Saccharophagus degradans 2-40: one gene and its partner. The protein of the gene in region 2 interacts with the protein of the main gene of each other region in a pairwise test. Links are inferred from orthologs where the notes say so. Each region holds a gene or a part of one and is shown on either strand. Other genes may lie near its edges. The genes, in order: rpe and eno.

Region 1 (6,516 bases), 630 kb from region 2 along the record:
GAATCACTCGCACGCGAGGAATACCCGAAGCATAAACTATCGATTCAACGCCCATGTCTGCCGAATCTAAGTAATCGGTTAACCCTACATCGGTATCGGTAACAATAAGCGAGTCGGCAGATGGCGCGTAGAAGTTACAATCGACTACTAGAGAAGTGCGGGTTTTATCCAGTGCAATTGCGGCAGCTAGGTTGTTAACCACATAGGTGCAACCGCCATCTGGCACAACCGACGTAACCATACAGGTAAAGTTTTTACCCGGCGCGCTTGCGTATACCCGAGTGCGCAAATCGCGAAAAACCTTAAGACGAAGATCGTTTGCACCGCTGGGGTACAAAATTTTAAGGCTATCTAGCTCAGCATGGCTAAACCGATGAATCTCCGACATTTTTTCGATACGCGCATCGCTGGATGCCTTTGCCCCAGCTATATTAGCAACCTTCTGCTCCAAAACCTGTCCTCTATCGTCGATTTAAAGGTGTTAATGCTAACGCATTCCTTGTGTCACCTTGTCTAACTGCCCAAGTGTACCAAATAAATATGTACGGCTCGCACTTTTTGGCTACGCGTTTACCTAAACATGCGCGAAAGGCTACTTCTGTACCCAATCTACTGCGCTAAATATTGCCCGCGCCTTGTTCATGGTTTCTTTCCACTCTAGTGCTGGCTGAGAATCGGCCACCACACCGGCGCCAGCCTGCACATAAAGCTTTTCATCTTTAATAACAGCGGTGCGAATAGCAATGGCAGTATCCATATCTCCTTTCCATGATAAATAACCTACTGCCCCGCCATAAATACCGCGCTTAACCGGCTCTAGCTCGTCAATAATCTCCATTGCTCGGATTTTAGGCGCGCCAGACAAGGTACCCGCTGGCAAAGTCGCGCGCAGCACATCCATTGCATCCAAGCCCTCTTTTAGCTGGCCGGTTACATTAGAAGTAATGTGCATAACATGCGAAAAGCGCTCAACGACCATCTTCTCGGTGAGGTCGACTGTTCCTACTTGAGCAACACGACCTACATCGTTGCGCCCCAAATCGATAAGCATAAGATGCTCGGCGATCTCTTTGGGGTCGTTAACCAATTCTTTTTCTAAGGCTTTGTCTTCTGCATCGCTGTAACCGCGCCGACGTGTACCTGCAATAGGCCGTACCGTCACTTCGTTATTTTGCAAGCGAGCCAAAATTTCTGGGCTGGAGCCCACAATATGGTGGTCACCCAAATTTAGAAAGTACATATAAGGTGACGGATTTAAACAGCGCAATGCGCGGTATAAATTAAGCGGCTCGGAAGTAAAAGGCAGGCTCATACGCTGCGACACCACAACCTGCATCGTATCGCCAGCTAATACGTAGTCTTTAATTTTATCGACATCGCGCTTAAAGTTTTCTTCGCCGTAACTGGACACAAAGTCTGCCTCGCAGCGGGTTTTGCCCATCGCCTGCTCAGTAGTTACATGACTAGCCAAGGCGGGTAAACTTTTTTGTAAACCGGCTTCCAATGCATCTAGCCGCGCCTGCGCGCTCGCAAAGGTTTCACCGTTTTCTGGGTTTGCGTGCACAATTAAATGCAACTTACCGCGCAGGTTATCAAAAACCAGTAGTTCGTCCGACACCATAAGCAGTACATCGGGAGTACCTATTTCATCGTGTGGCACACTGGGGTACAGCTTGGGCTCTATGTAGCGCACGCAGTCGTAAGCAAAATAACCTACAAGCCCGCCAGAAAATACCGGTAAGCCCTCAAGCTCGGGGACATTAAATCGCTTTTGGAATGCCGATACATAATCGAGCGGGTCGGCAGCTTCTGCAGTAGCAACAACCTCATTACCACTGAATTCAGTAACAGTGCGACCGCGCACCTCAAGCCGATATTTAGCTGGTAAACCAATAATGGAATAACGCCCCCATTTTTCACCGCCTTGCACAGATTCAAACAAGTAGGTGTATGGGCCATGGGCCAATTTAAGGTACGCGGAAAGCGGTGTTTCTGTGTCTGCGAGCACTTCACGGGTTACCGGAATACGGTTGTAACCCTCGTCGCAATATTGAGCAAATAGTTCAGGAGTCATAATGTAATCTCAAAAAAGTTGTTTTACCAAACGGCTTGTAAACAGGGGTGGCATTAGCCTTGCCATCGCCACCAACGGCGGGGTAAAACACGTAAATTGCTGCATTGAGAAAGGTTATGACATATACACATGGGACTATTTTTACAAAACCAAGTTATTTGAGTGAAGCTCAGGCTAAAACAAACGCCTTAGCCCAAATAGAAGCTCAATTGAGAGCTGCTTATAGCTGAGCGAGTGTATCACGCATTTGCTTAATTACGGACTCGTAATTCTGCGCGCCGAAGATAGCGGAACCGGCAACAAAGGTATCGGCACCCGCCCGCGCCACATCGGCAATGTTAGCCGTCGACACGCCGCCATCTACCTCTAAACGCGCCTCTAAGCCAGCGTCATCCAAGCGTGCACGCGCCTCTTTTAACTTATCTAAGGTGTAAGGAATAAACTTTTGTCCACCAAACCCAGGGTTAACCGACATAAGCAGCAACATATCTACTTGATCAAGCAGGTGCTTAACCGATTCAAGGGTTACTGCAGGGTTAAGCACAACGCCCGGCTTGCAGCCCAAATCGCGAATAAGTTTAACGGTACGATCGGCATGGCGCGAAGCGTCGGGGTGGAACGAAATATAGGTAGCGCCCGCATCGGCGAAGGTTTTCACCAAATCATCTACAGGGTCTACCATAAGGTGCACATCGATAGGTGCGGTAATACCGTAATTGCGCAGCGCCTTACACACCATAGGGCCAAACGTGAGGTTAGGCACGTAGTGGTTGTCCATTACATCGAAATGTACAAAATCGGCTCCTGCCTTTAAAACGGCATCAACTTCTTCGCCTAAACGGGCAAAATCGGCAGAAAGTATGGATGGGGCAATTTTAAAGTCGCGTTTCGCTTGCGGGATGCTCATCTGTGTACCAATACTTAAGAATATAAATGTAAAAGCATTGTACTTAATATGAAGATACGCCTAAACCACTTTTTCTCACGCGCCCTTATCATCACCCTATGCTTTAGCGCTACATCACATCTAGCACTGGCCCAAGAGGAAGACACAGCCCAGCAAGAACAGACTAAACCTAAGCCGCCACCACCCAGAGCCGTACCCGACACCAACAAACAAGCCGAACGCTTGCTCTCAGAAGAGCTCGGCGAAGATGCCATTGTTTGGCTAAATGCCGCAGGCGAGAAATTCATCTCGCTTTGGGAGCCTGATAGGAGCGGCAACCCATTTGGCGCCATTTTGATTGTGCACGGCGAAGGGCAAACCGCCGACTGGCCCTACACCATTCGCGCATTGCGCCAATCTTTGCCAGATCACGGCTGGTCCACACTGTCTATTTCGCTGCCTAATCCTGCCGAAACACCGCCGCCAGCTAGGCCATCAGGCGATACAACGCCGCCCTCTAAGCCAACCCCTCCTCCTACCGAGCCAATCGTCATTGAGCGGATGAAAGCGGCTATGAGCTACCTAAACAAGCGCGGCCAATACAATATTGTGATTCTTGCTCACGGTGTGGGGGCTTCGCGTTCGGTGCAATATTTATCTCAACTTTCCACTAGCCGCCCAAACAACCTACCTAGTGGCGGCCGATCCCGAGCGACAGCAATTATCGACCGCCCAATTCGAGCCCTTATTATGGTAAATGCTCGCAACGGTATAGAAGGGGCAGATGACAACCTAACGGAATATTTAACAGACCGCTCGCTACCCGTGATGGATATCTTTTTTGGCGACCACGTTTTAGATGCAACAGAACCCGACCAACGCAAAATGGCCGCCAAGAAAAACCGCATTGCCCATTACCATCAATCCAAATTGCTCGAGCCATCGGCAAACTGGCAGGAAGGAGAAAACAGATTAACCCGTCGTGTGCGCGGCTTTTTAAACAAGTATGCGAAGGGTGTTGAAATTGATGGCTAGCACTGGCGCAAAGGAGTTAGATGCCAAAGCAGTGGATAAAACCAGTTTTTTTGCGCGCAGCCTTTTTTTGCTGCTAATTGTTCTAAAAACCGGCTAACTACAAGGCCTGCAGCCACTGCACGGCCTTCACTCTACGACTACACTTTTCCACAACTGTTGGTTTTATAGACAATTAATTTGTAGATACACAAGAGGTGGGAATGAGTAATTTAATGGACTTCGAATTAAGCCACAATCATTTGACACAGCTAATAGAAAGCATCAAAGAGGCAGGTTTCAGAAGCGAGGAAGCAAAAGAAATACTTATGGAGAATAAGTCATTTATTCTTTCTCATATAATGAAATCTAACAGGGACTATTACCCACAGCTGCAGCTTGAAGCACAAAATATTCCTCAGCTCGCGCGTATATTTACCATTTTTGCTGCGGATATGCAGGTTACAGGCAAAACCATCCACGAATTTTATATGCAGTTTCACTACCGTGAAGATGGCCTTGCTTATGCAGGCGAGTACGGCAAAATTTACGCGCTGCTTACTCACTGCGCACACAAAGAAAACACCATACTTTCCATGCTTAACCGATTTGGCAACACCAAAACATCTGGCTACAACATGGCAGCTGGCTAAGCTGCCATACTCTACAGGCTGCCCACCTTACTTGCCCCGGCAGTGTCTGCCTGAACATTAACAGGCTCCCCCGCATAGCGAATATTAGACGCGCCCGTTGCGTTGGCAGTTAATGCTTTACTTGCATATACCGTTGCCTGCGAAGCCCCCACCGCGTGCACCTTGGCTGTCACAGCTTTGAAAGCATCTGCACGCAATCGACTCGCCCCCACAGATTCCACATTCAATTCAACGGTATCGCCACCATTCACCTGCATTTGCGAAGCACCCACCAACTGAATACCAGTGAAGTGAGCACTTAGCGCATCGATATTACAACGGCTCGCTCCGGTAAGGTTTACCTGTAAACGCTCTAGCACCGCGTTGCCTATATGCATTTGGGCGGCGCCAGTTAGCTCGAGCATTAGCTGAGGGCTGTTGAGCGAATCTAGCCGAACCCTTGCTGCACCCGCCACATTTAAGGCCGATAGATTTTTAACCGTTACAATAAATGTAACGTCGCTACTTTCGTTTTTAGAGCCAAACCACGACCAAAACGATTTGCTTTGTTTTTGCCCCAGTATCAGTCGCGAATCAGCTTGCTCCACCTTAATATTTGCAAGCACATCCACGGGTGCGCGCACTTCCAAACTCGCAGCTTCACCCTGCCGAATAATTAACTCTGCAGCACCGGTTAAGGTAATTGCTTCCACAGCCTCTATAGGCACTACTTTAGTTACGCGATTTTCAGCAATCGCCGCAGCGGCAAGCCCAACAAACAACATAAATGCGGCAACAACCCTAACTAAGCCGCGCGGTAATACCCTTAAATTTAAATGATTGGCAACAGCCATGCCGATTCTCCCGAAGTAAACCTTTATGAATAATCCATTTGCGCGAGTACCGCGCTATTTAATCTTTAGATGCGTATGGGGGAGTATTTGGATTCAATTATTTTTATTGTTTTAAGTGGCGGGTTTTAGCGCTTAGGTTCGAACACCTAAGGTTAAAAAACTAAAAAGACCTGTTTTGACTGACGTATTTGTAACAGCACGCCTCTGCTACTTATTAAGCAGCGCATTAATTTGCGCCAGTCGCTCTGGGGTGCCCACATCGGTCCACCACCCCGAGTAGATTTGCCCCTGCAGCACCCCGCGCTTAATGCCGTAATCGAATACTTCTTTCAAAGGGAATGTTTCTCGGCACTGCGGATAAGTGCGAATTAGCTCGGGCGCCAAAATGCTCACACCGCTAAATGTCGCAGCCGTACCACCCGCCCCTTTTGCTGCCAGCAAGCCGTCGGCAAGCACTTCAAAGTCACCACTAGGGTTGTGCGATGGGTTGGTCACAAGCACCAACCGGCCCAGCATATTGGCCGGCAGAGGCGCTGCACATAACAAGTTGAAGTCTAAATCGGTATATATATCGCCATTTACAAGTAAGAAAGGTTCGCTGCCCAACAAGTCCAGCGCGTGATTAATAGCACCAGCCGTTTCCAGCGGATTGGGCTCGTAGGAGTACAGCAATTGGGCACCAAAGCGCTCCCCACAACCTAACGCCTGCTCAATTTTACTGCCCAAATACGCCAAGTTAATAACAATGCGCGTTATGCCGGCCGCCACCAACTTGCAAATGTGGTGCTCTATAAGTGGTTTATCGCCCGCCACTAGCAGTGGCTTGGGGGTTGTGAGGGTAAGCGGGCGCATTCGCCGGCCTTCACCCGCCGCCAGTATCATTGCGGTACGTATTTGCATGTGTAACTCGGTATTCGCGCTAGAGACTTAAGCGCATTATTATTGGGTAAACCACGCTCGCTGCTTTATAAGCGGCATTAGGGCTGCGTCAAACCAGTCCGCAAACGGGGCCAATTGCGGGTATTTAACCAAGGTAGTGCGCACATATTCCACCACTAG
Region 2 (6,539 bases):
TAAAGCGAACCAACCAAAAAGCCCAACAATGTAGCAAACGTTGTGCGCCGAAAGCGTGCAAGCAGCCAAGAGAGTATGCGCGAGAAAACCATTAAACCGCAGGCACAGCCCGCAGCAAACGCTCCAAGCGCGACAATATTGAACTCGTTAATCGCAGCAAGAAACACAGGGTAAAGACCAACCAACAACAAAATAAAGCTGCCAGAGATACCCGGCAAAATCATTGCGCATATAGCCACAAAACCACCGAGAAACAGTACCCAATTGTGCCCAGGCAAATGCGCAGGCTTTGCCATTGCAATGGCCACCACAAAGGCCACACCGCATAAAAAAGGCACTAAATCCAGCCATTTCCAGTGGGTTTCGTGCCTATACAGCTGTACAACGGACGCGAGAATTAACCCAGAAAAGAAACCCCACACTAATAGCGGGTAATGCTCTAAACAGTAACCCACAATACCCGCAAAGGTTTTAATACTAAGTAAAACACCCACAAACAATGCGGCTAAAAAATTACCGTTAACGTGTTTCCAAGCAGCAGGTATACCTTGTTTAAATAGTACTACCACGGCCTCTGGGCCGATTTTTTTAAGAGAGCCTAACAGCTCGTCATATATCCCTGTAATAAAAGCAATAGTGCCACCCGACACCCCCGGCACCACATCTGCAGCCCCCATAGCCATGCCTTTTAAGGCAATTAAGGCGTAATCCTTTTTTGTGCGCTGCTCACTCATTTAACGTGTTACTCCAGATAGTAGTGGTACAAACTTAACAGGTTCTAATTTTTGGGTTATGAATTTGTCTTCTTCGCCATCCCTTATCACTAGGGTAAGCACCTGCTCATCAGCACCCACGGGGATAACCAGCACGCCATTGTGCGCCAATTGCTGTAGCAGACTTTTAGGAATATCGCGAGGTGCCGCGGCAGAAAGAATTGCATCGAAGGGCCCCTGCTCGGGCCAACCGAAGCCGCCATCCGCGTGCTTATAGGTGACATTATTTAGCCCTAGGTGCCTTAAGCGCTGTTTTGCTTTGTCCTGCAATGGCTTAATTCGTTCCACGCTCCACACATGTTCAACGGCTTGCGCCAAAATGCAGGTTTGGTAGCCAGAGCCAGTGCCTATTTCGAGCACGCGCTTGGGGTCGCCAGCGGCACCGAGCAATATTTCGGTCATTCGGGCAACAATGTAGGGCTGGGAAAGGGTTTGGCCGAAGCCTATAGGGAGGGACGCATCTTCATAAGCGCGGTGGGAAAGCGCTTCATCTAAGAATAAATGCCGTGGCGTATTGGCTATTAACTCCAACACAAACTGACTAGTTACCCCTTGCTCGAGCAAACGCTCGACCAAACGGTCACGAGTGCGTTTAGAGGTCATCCCCACGCCTTCTAGTTTTAATCGATCCACTTCACCCTCTCGACAAAGCAAATGGGCTAGCGACTTCTGCTAAGCGCTAGCGTCCATTGATAAAGCGCGGCTAGTATAAGCACAAGCCGCGCGGCAGTTAAACAAAACCGCCGAACTATACCACAAGTTGGCGTGTTTTTAGGCTGCAGGAGGGGCGTATTGTTCTGCTGAAACGTTATTCAATAGCAATACATCACGCAACAGCGATGTTGCATATAGCCCAGGGGCCAACGACAAGCTAAGTACCAAGGCATTGTCTTGCCACTGCCACGAGAATGAACGAGGCTTAAGCACTAAATCTCTGCGCTCTTGGCTTAAACCGTTGTGCTCGAGCTTATCTCGCCATAGGTCCAAGTGGGCCAGTACTTCGTTTTCTAGCTCTAGCAATGCATCGGTCGATTTAGGTCGGCCGCGGCCCCATAGTGGGCCAGTTGGTACTTCTGCGGGGTCGCCGTCCATCGGCGCTAGCCAATTGTCTTGCTTTATTCGCTCGCTAAGCACTAGGTTAAACAGGTAGGAGCGTGCAGCAGATAAAATAATACCCTGCATGTTTTTGTTGCGAATGGGGTCTTCACCACTAAACCACGCCTGCGCACGCGCAAGGTTACCGCCATCAATACCAAAACGCTGCTCACCGAAATAATTGGGGGCACCGTTGGCCGCTACAGTTTGCAATCGCGCTTCTAGGTCATCACTTTGGCTAATATCGCGCAAAGTAATAACAAAATCGTTACATAAATGCTGACCGCGGCGCAATTTGGCGCTGTGCCGCCCTTGCTGTAATACTTCCACATTGAGCTGCGTTTTTTCGATAAAGTCAGCCCAGTCGATATCAATATTTTTACCCGGCAATTGCACGCTAAACCACTGGGTAGTTACAGCGTGACGATCCTTCAGGCCGCTAAAGCCAACCGCAACCGGCTTAACCCCCAAGTAGCGCGCCAGTTGTTTAGCAACGTATTGCGTGTTTTCGCCTGTTTTTTTAATTTGAACATATAGGTGTTCACCTTCACCGCTAAATTCAAAGCCTAGCTGCTCATCTACAATAAAATCCTCCGCTAATTGGCGGAAGGTGGCAGTCTGGGTGGGCTGCCCTTGGGCGTAGGCAAAATCTAAATTAAAACTCATTAAATTGTATTCTCTATAGCACTAGCCAATTGGCTAGAACGGTGCGGATGAAAGTGCTTTAAGTATATTTGTACAAAGCTATTTAATTAGTACGGTTGCAAGTGCGGTGATACCTTCTTTACGTCCATTAAAGCCGAGTTGCTCTGTGGTGGTGGCTTTAACGTTAATATTATCTATGTGGGTATCTAAGTCTTCTGCAATTTTTGCGCGCATATCACTAATATGCGGTGCCATTTTAGGCGCTTGTGCCACAATGGTCATATCGGCATTTACCAAACTATAGCCTTTGGCTTTTAGTTTGCTATAAACCATGCGCAGCAAAGTGCGACTGCATGCATTTTTATAGGCGCTATCGGTATCGGGGAAGTGCTTGCCAATATCCCCCAAGGCCGCTGCACCAAGCAAAGCATCGCAAAGTGCGTGTAGCAATACATCGCCATCGGAGTGCGCCACTAAACCGCGCTCGTAGGGTATAACTACACCACCTATTACTATTTTATCGCCATCCCCAAAGGCGTGAACGTCAACCCCCTGACCTATGCGCATATCTAAGTACCCTGTTTTAACTGATTCGCTAAAATTGCTTCTGCTACCAGCATATCTTCTGGCAGCGTTATTTTAATATTGTCTTTACCGTCGGCAACTAATAATACCTGCCCACCGGTTTGCTCAATTGCAGATGCCTCATCGGTTACCTCTAGCCCCGCTTGCTCGCAGTGGTTTAGCGCATTGAGTAGGCAGTGCAATTCAAAATACTGCGGCGTGTGTGCTAGCCATAACAAAGAGCGATCTACTGTTGCCTGCACTGCAGGCGCCTCGCCCTGTTCAACCGCACGTTTTACGGTATCTGCCACGGGCGCTGCCAATATTCCACCTTGGTTCGCCTGCTCACAGCTCGCCACAAGTGTTTCTATATTTTTTACATTTACACAGGGGCGTGCCGCATCGTGAACCAACACTTTTACTTCTTGGTCTTGGCCTGTGTTATTGGCAGTGTTATTGGCTATTTGTTTTGCTATATAGCTCAACCCATTTTTAACCGATTGCGCACGGCTAGCGCCGCCATTCACCACATGCAGGTTGGGAATGCTATTGCAGTTAAGGGTGGGCCAGTATTGGTCGTTTGCGTCTAGCACTAAAACGATGCCGCTTAGGTTTTCTACCTGACTTATTTTGTGAAGGGTATGCTCTAAAATGGTTTTGCCACACAGCAATAAATATTGCTTAGGGATACCAACCCCCATACGAGCACCAATGCCCGATGCGGGAATAACAGCCCAAAGCTGACGATGTTGCGAAATTGTATTTTGCTTTGGCGCGATCAAAGAAATATCTCTAGTGTAAGCTGCATTAAATTAAATAGGTTAGCGCGGGTATCACACGGCTTGCGACGAATTAAAGCACGATCATTTTTTATTTTTTTTCGTGTCTTTGTCTGTTTCGTCCACAATCATAAAAAATGTTTCGCCTTCTTTTATCATGCCCATGTCGTTGCGGGCTCTTTCTTCTATAGCATCTTTGCCTTGCTTCAATGCATCCACTTCGGCTGCTAGTAATCTGTTGCGTTCACGCAGGCGCGCGTTTTCTTCTTTCTGCTTGGCAATTTCTCTATTTAAACTCACCACGCTGGCAATACTACCCTCGCCCATCCACAGCCTATACTGGAGAGCTAAAAGCGCAACAACTAAAATAATGGCGAGCCACTTCATGAACAAACCTACCAAAAACTTACATAACAGCGCGATGCAAACAACCAGTTAGCCTGCGCCAACACACCTAAAACAAGCAGAAGCATAGCATTTTTAAGGCATGGTAAAACAAAAAAGCCGGCAATCAAGCGTTAACTTAAATTGCCGGCTTTTTATTACCTAGCCATAAATGGCATGGGCGCAATTATTTGAATTCAGCGCGGCCACGGTAAGGAGCTTTTTCACCCAATTCAGCTTCAATGCGCAACAAACGGTTGTATTTAGCAACACGGTCTGAACGAGACAAAGAACCTGTTTTAATTTGGCCCGCTGCAGTAGCCACGGCCAAATCAGCAATAGTGGTATCTTCGGTTTCGCCAGAACGGTGAGAAATAACTGCGGTGTAGCCAGCTTCTTGCGCCATTTTGATTGCGTCTAATGTTTCAGACAAAGAACCAATTTGGTTGAACTTGATAAGAATCGAGTTAGCAATGCTCTTATCAATGCCTTCTTTCAAAATTTTGGTGTTGGTAACGAACAAGTCATCACCCACTAACTGACAAGTGCTACCGATTTTCTCGGTAAGAACTTTCCAACCGTCCCAATCGCTCTCGTCCATACCGTCTTCGATAGACAAAATTGGGTACTTAGAAGCAAGTTCTGCAAGGTAATCGGCGAACTCTTCTGGAGAGAATTTTTTACCTTCGCCAGACATGTCGTATACGCCATCTTTGTAGAATTCAGATGATGCACAATCCAAGGCCAAGGTAATTTCTTCGCCCAACTTGTAACCAGCAGCTGCAACAGCTTCGGCAATGGCTTCAAGAGCGGCTTCGTTAGAAGGAAGGTTAGGAGCGAAACCACCTTCATCACCCACTGCAGTGTTTAAGCCGCGGCCAGCCAATACTTTTTTCAAGCTGTGGAATACTTCAGCACCCATGCGCAATGCTTCGGTGAAGTTTGGCGCAGATACAGGCTGAATCATGAATTCTTGAATATCAACGTTGTTATCGGCGTGCTCACCACCGTTGATGATGTTCATCATTGGCACAGGCATGGTGTATTTGCCTGGCGTGCCGTTAATGTCGGCAATGTGTGCGTACAAAGGAATACCTTTGTCTTGTGCAGCAGCTTTTGCAGCAGCCAAAGACACTGCCAAAATTGCGTTCGCACCCAAGTTAGCTTTGTTTTCGGTACCATCTGCTTTAAGCATAATGTCGTCCAACTCGCGCTGAGCGGCTACATCTTTGCCAACCAATAATGGCTTGATGGTTTCGTTGATGTTAGCAACGGCTTTTAATACGCCTTTGCCCAAGTAACGGCTTTTATCGCCATCGCGCAATTCCAACGCTTCACGCGAACCTGTAGATGCACCTGATGGAGCACAGGCAGTGCCTACAACACCAGATTCCAATACTACTTCCGCCATAACCGTTGGGTTACCACGTGAATCCATTACTTCAAAACCAATAACGTTAGCTATCTTGCTCATAACGATCTCTTTCCTACTTTACTTTAACTAAAAAGGGTTCTAGCGAATGTCTAAAGGGGGTAAGCCTTTAATTACATCATCCACTGTTTTCATTTGTGTTAAAAATGCTTCGAGTTGCTCTAGCGGCAACGCACTTGGGCCATCGCATTTGGCCTCTGCTGGGTTGGGGTGAGCCTCTAAAAACAAACCAGCTATGCCTACAGCTATACCTGCACGACCTAGCTCTGCGGTTTGATGGCGGCGCCCACCTGAAGCTGCACCTAAAGGATCGCGGCACTGTAACGAGTGAGTCACGTCAAAAATAACCGGCAAACCGCCGCTTACTTCTTTCATTGTGCGAAAGCCCAGCATATCTACAACAAGGTTGTCGTAGCCCATGCATGCGCCGCGCTCACATAAAATAACTTTCTCGTTACCGCTTTCCGCAAATTTTTCTACTATGTTTTTCATTTGACCAGGGCTTAAAAACTGTGGTTTTTTTACATTAATTACCGCATTTGTTGCCGCCATGGCTTTTACTAAATCTGTTTGACGCGCTAAGAATGCAGGCAGTTGTATAACATCTACCACTTCGGCAACCGGGGCAGCCTGATCACATTCGTGCACATCGGTAATAATAGGTACACCAAACTCATCTTTAACCGCTTGAAAAATTCGCAAGCCCTCTTCCATCCCTGGGCCGCGATAGCTGTTAATAGAAGAGCGGTTGGCCTTATCGAAAGACGCTTTAAATACGTAGGGAATACCCAACTTTTGGGTAACGTTTACGTAAGCCTCTGCGGTGCGCAATGCCAAGTCTTTCGACTCTAATACGTTCATACCGCC

The links.
Region 1: the proteins of eno (region 2) and rpe interact in binary tests that used the Escherichia coli proteins (3 or more experiments, as listed by UniProt). The link is inferred for Saccharophagus degradans 2-40 from one-to-one orthologs.

The regions. Positions count from the first base shown.
Region 1 is NC_007912.1:958,489-965,004, reverse strand. The notes cover bases 1,139-4,083. They hold rpe (ribulose-phosphate 3-epimerase), read right to left. Parts: upstream 2,982-4,083; coding sequence 2,295-2,981; downstream 1,139-2,294. Other genes in these bases: SDE_RS03960 (alpha/beta hydrolase family protein), read left to right, coding at 3,030-3,995; trpE (anthranilate synthase component I), read right to left, coding at 1,139-2,074. In the rest of the region: SDE_RS03975 (XRE family transcriptional regulator), read right to left, coding at 1-451; more of trpE, read right to left, coding at 593-1,138; SDE_RS03955 (hypothetical protein), read left to right, coding at 4,196-4,624; SDE_RS03950 (GIN domain-containing protein), read right to left, coding at 4,636-5,457; N-acetylmuramate alpha-1-phosphate uridylyltransferase MurU, read right to left, coding at 5,665-6,357; SDE_RS03940 (aminoglycoside phosphotransferase family protein), read right to left, coding at 6,397-6,516. UniProt on the Escherichia coli protein: Catalyzes the reversible epimerization of D-ribulose 5-phosphate to D-xylulose 5-phosphate.
Region 2 is NC_007912.1:1,595,349-1,601,887, reverse strand. What follows is about bases 3,572-6,539. They hold eno (phosphopyruvate hydratase), read right to left. Parts: upstream 5,715-6,539; coding sequence 4,428-5,714; downstream 3,572-4,427. Other genes in these bases: kdsA (3-deoxy-8-phosphooctulonate synthase), read right to left, coding at 5,754-6,539; ftsB (cell division protein FtsB), read right to left, coding at 3,941-4,243; ispD (2-C-methyl-D-erythritol 4-phosphate cytidylyltransferase), read right to left, coding at 3,572-3,859. In the rest of the region: SDE_RS06565 (DUF368 domain-containing protein), read right to left, coding at 1-734; SDE_RS06560 (protein-L-isoaspartate(D-aspartate) O-methyltransferase), read right to left, coding at 735-1,376; tRNA pseudouridine(13) synthase TruD, read right to left, coding at 1,545-2,534; ispF (2-C-methyl-D-erythritol 2,4-cyclodiphosphate synthase), read right to left, coding at 2,613-3,080; more of ispD, read right to left, coding at 3,083-3,571. UniProt on the Escherichia coli protein: Catalyzes the reversible conversion of 2-phosphoglycerate (2-PG) into phosphoenolpyruvate (PEP). It is essential for the degradation of carbohydrates via glycolysis.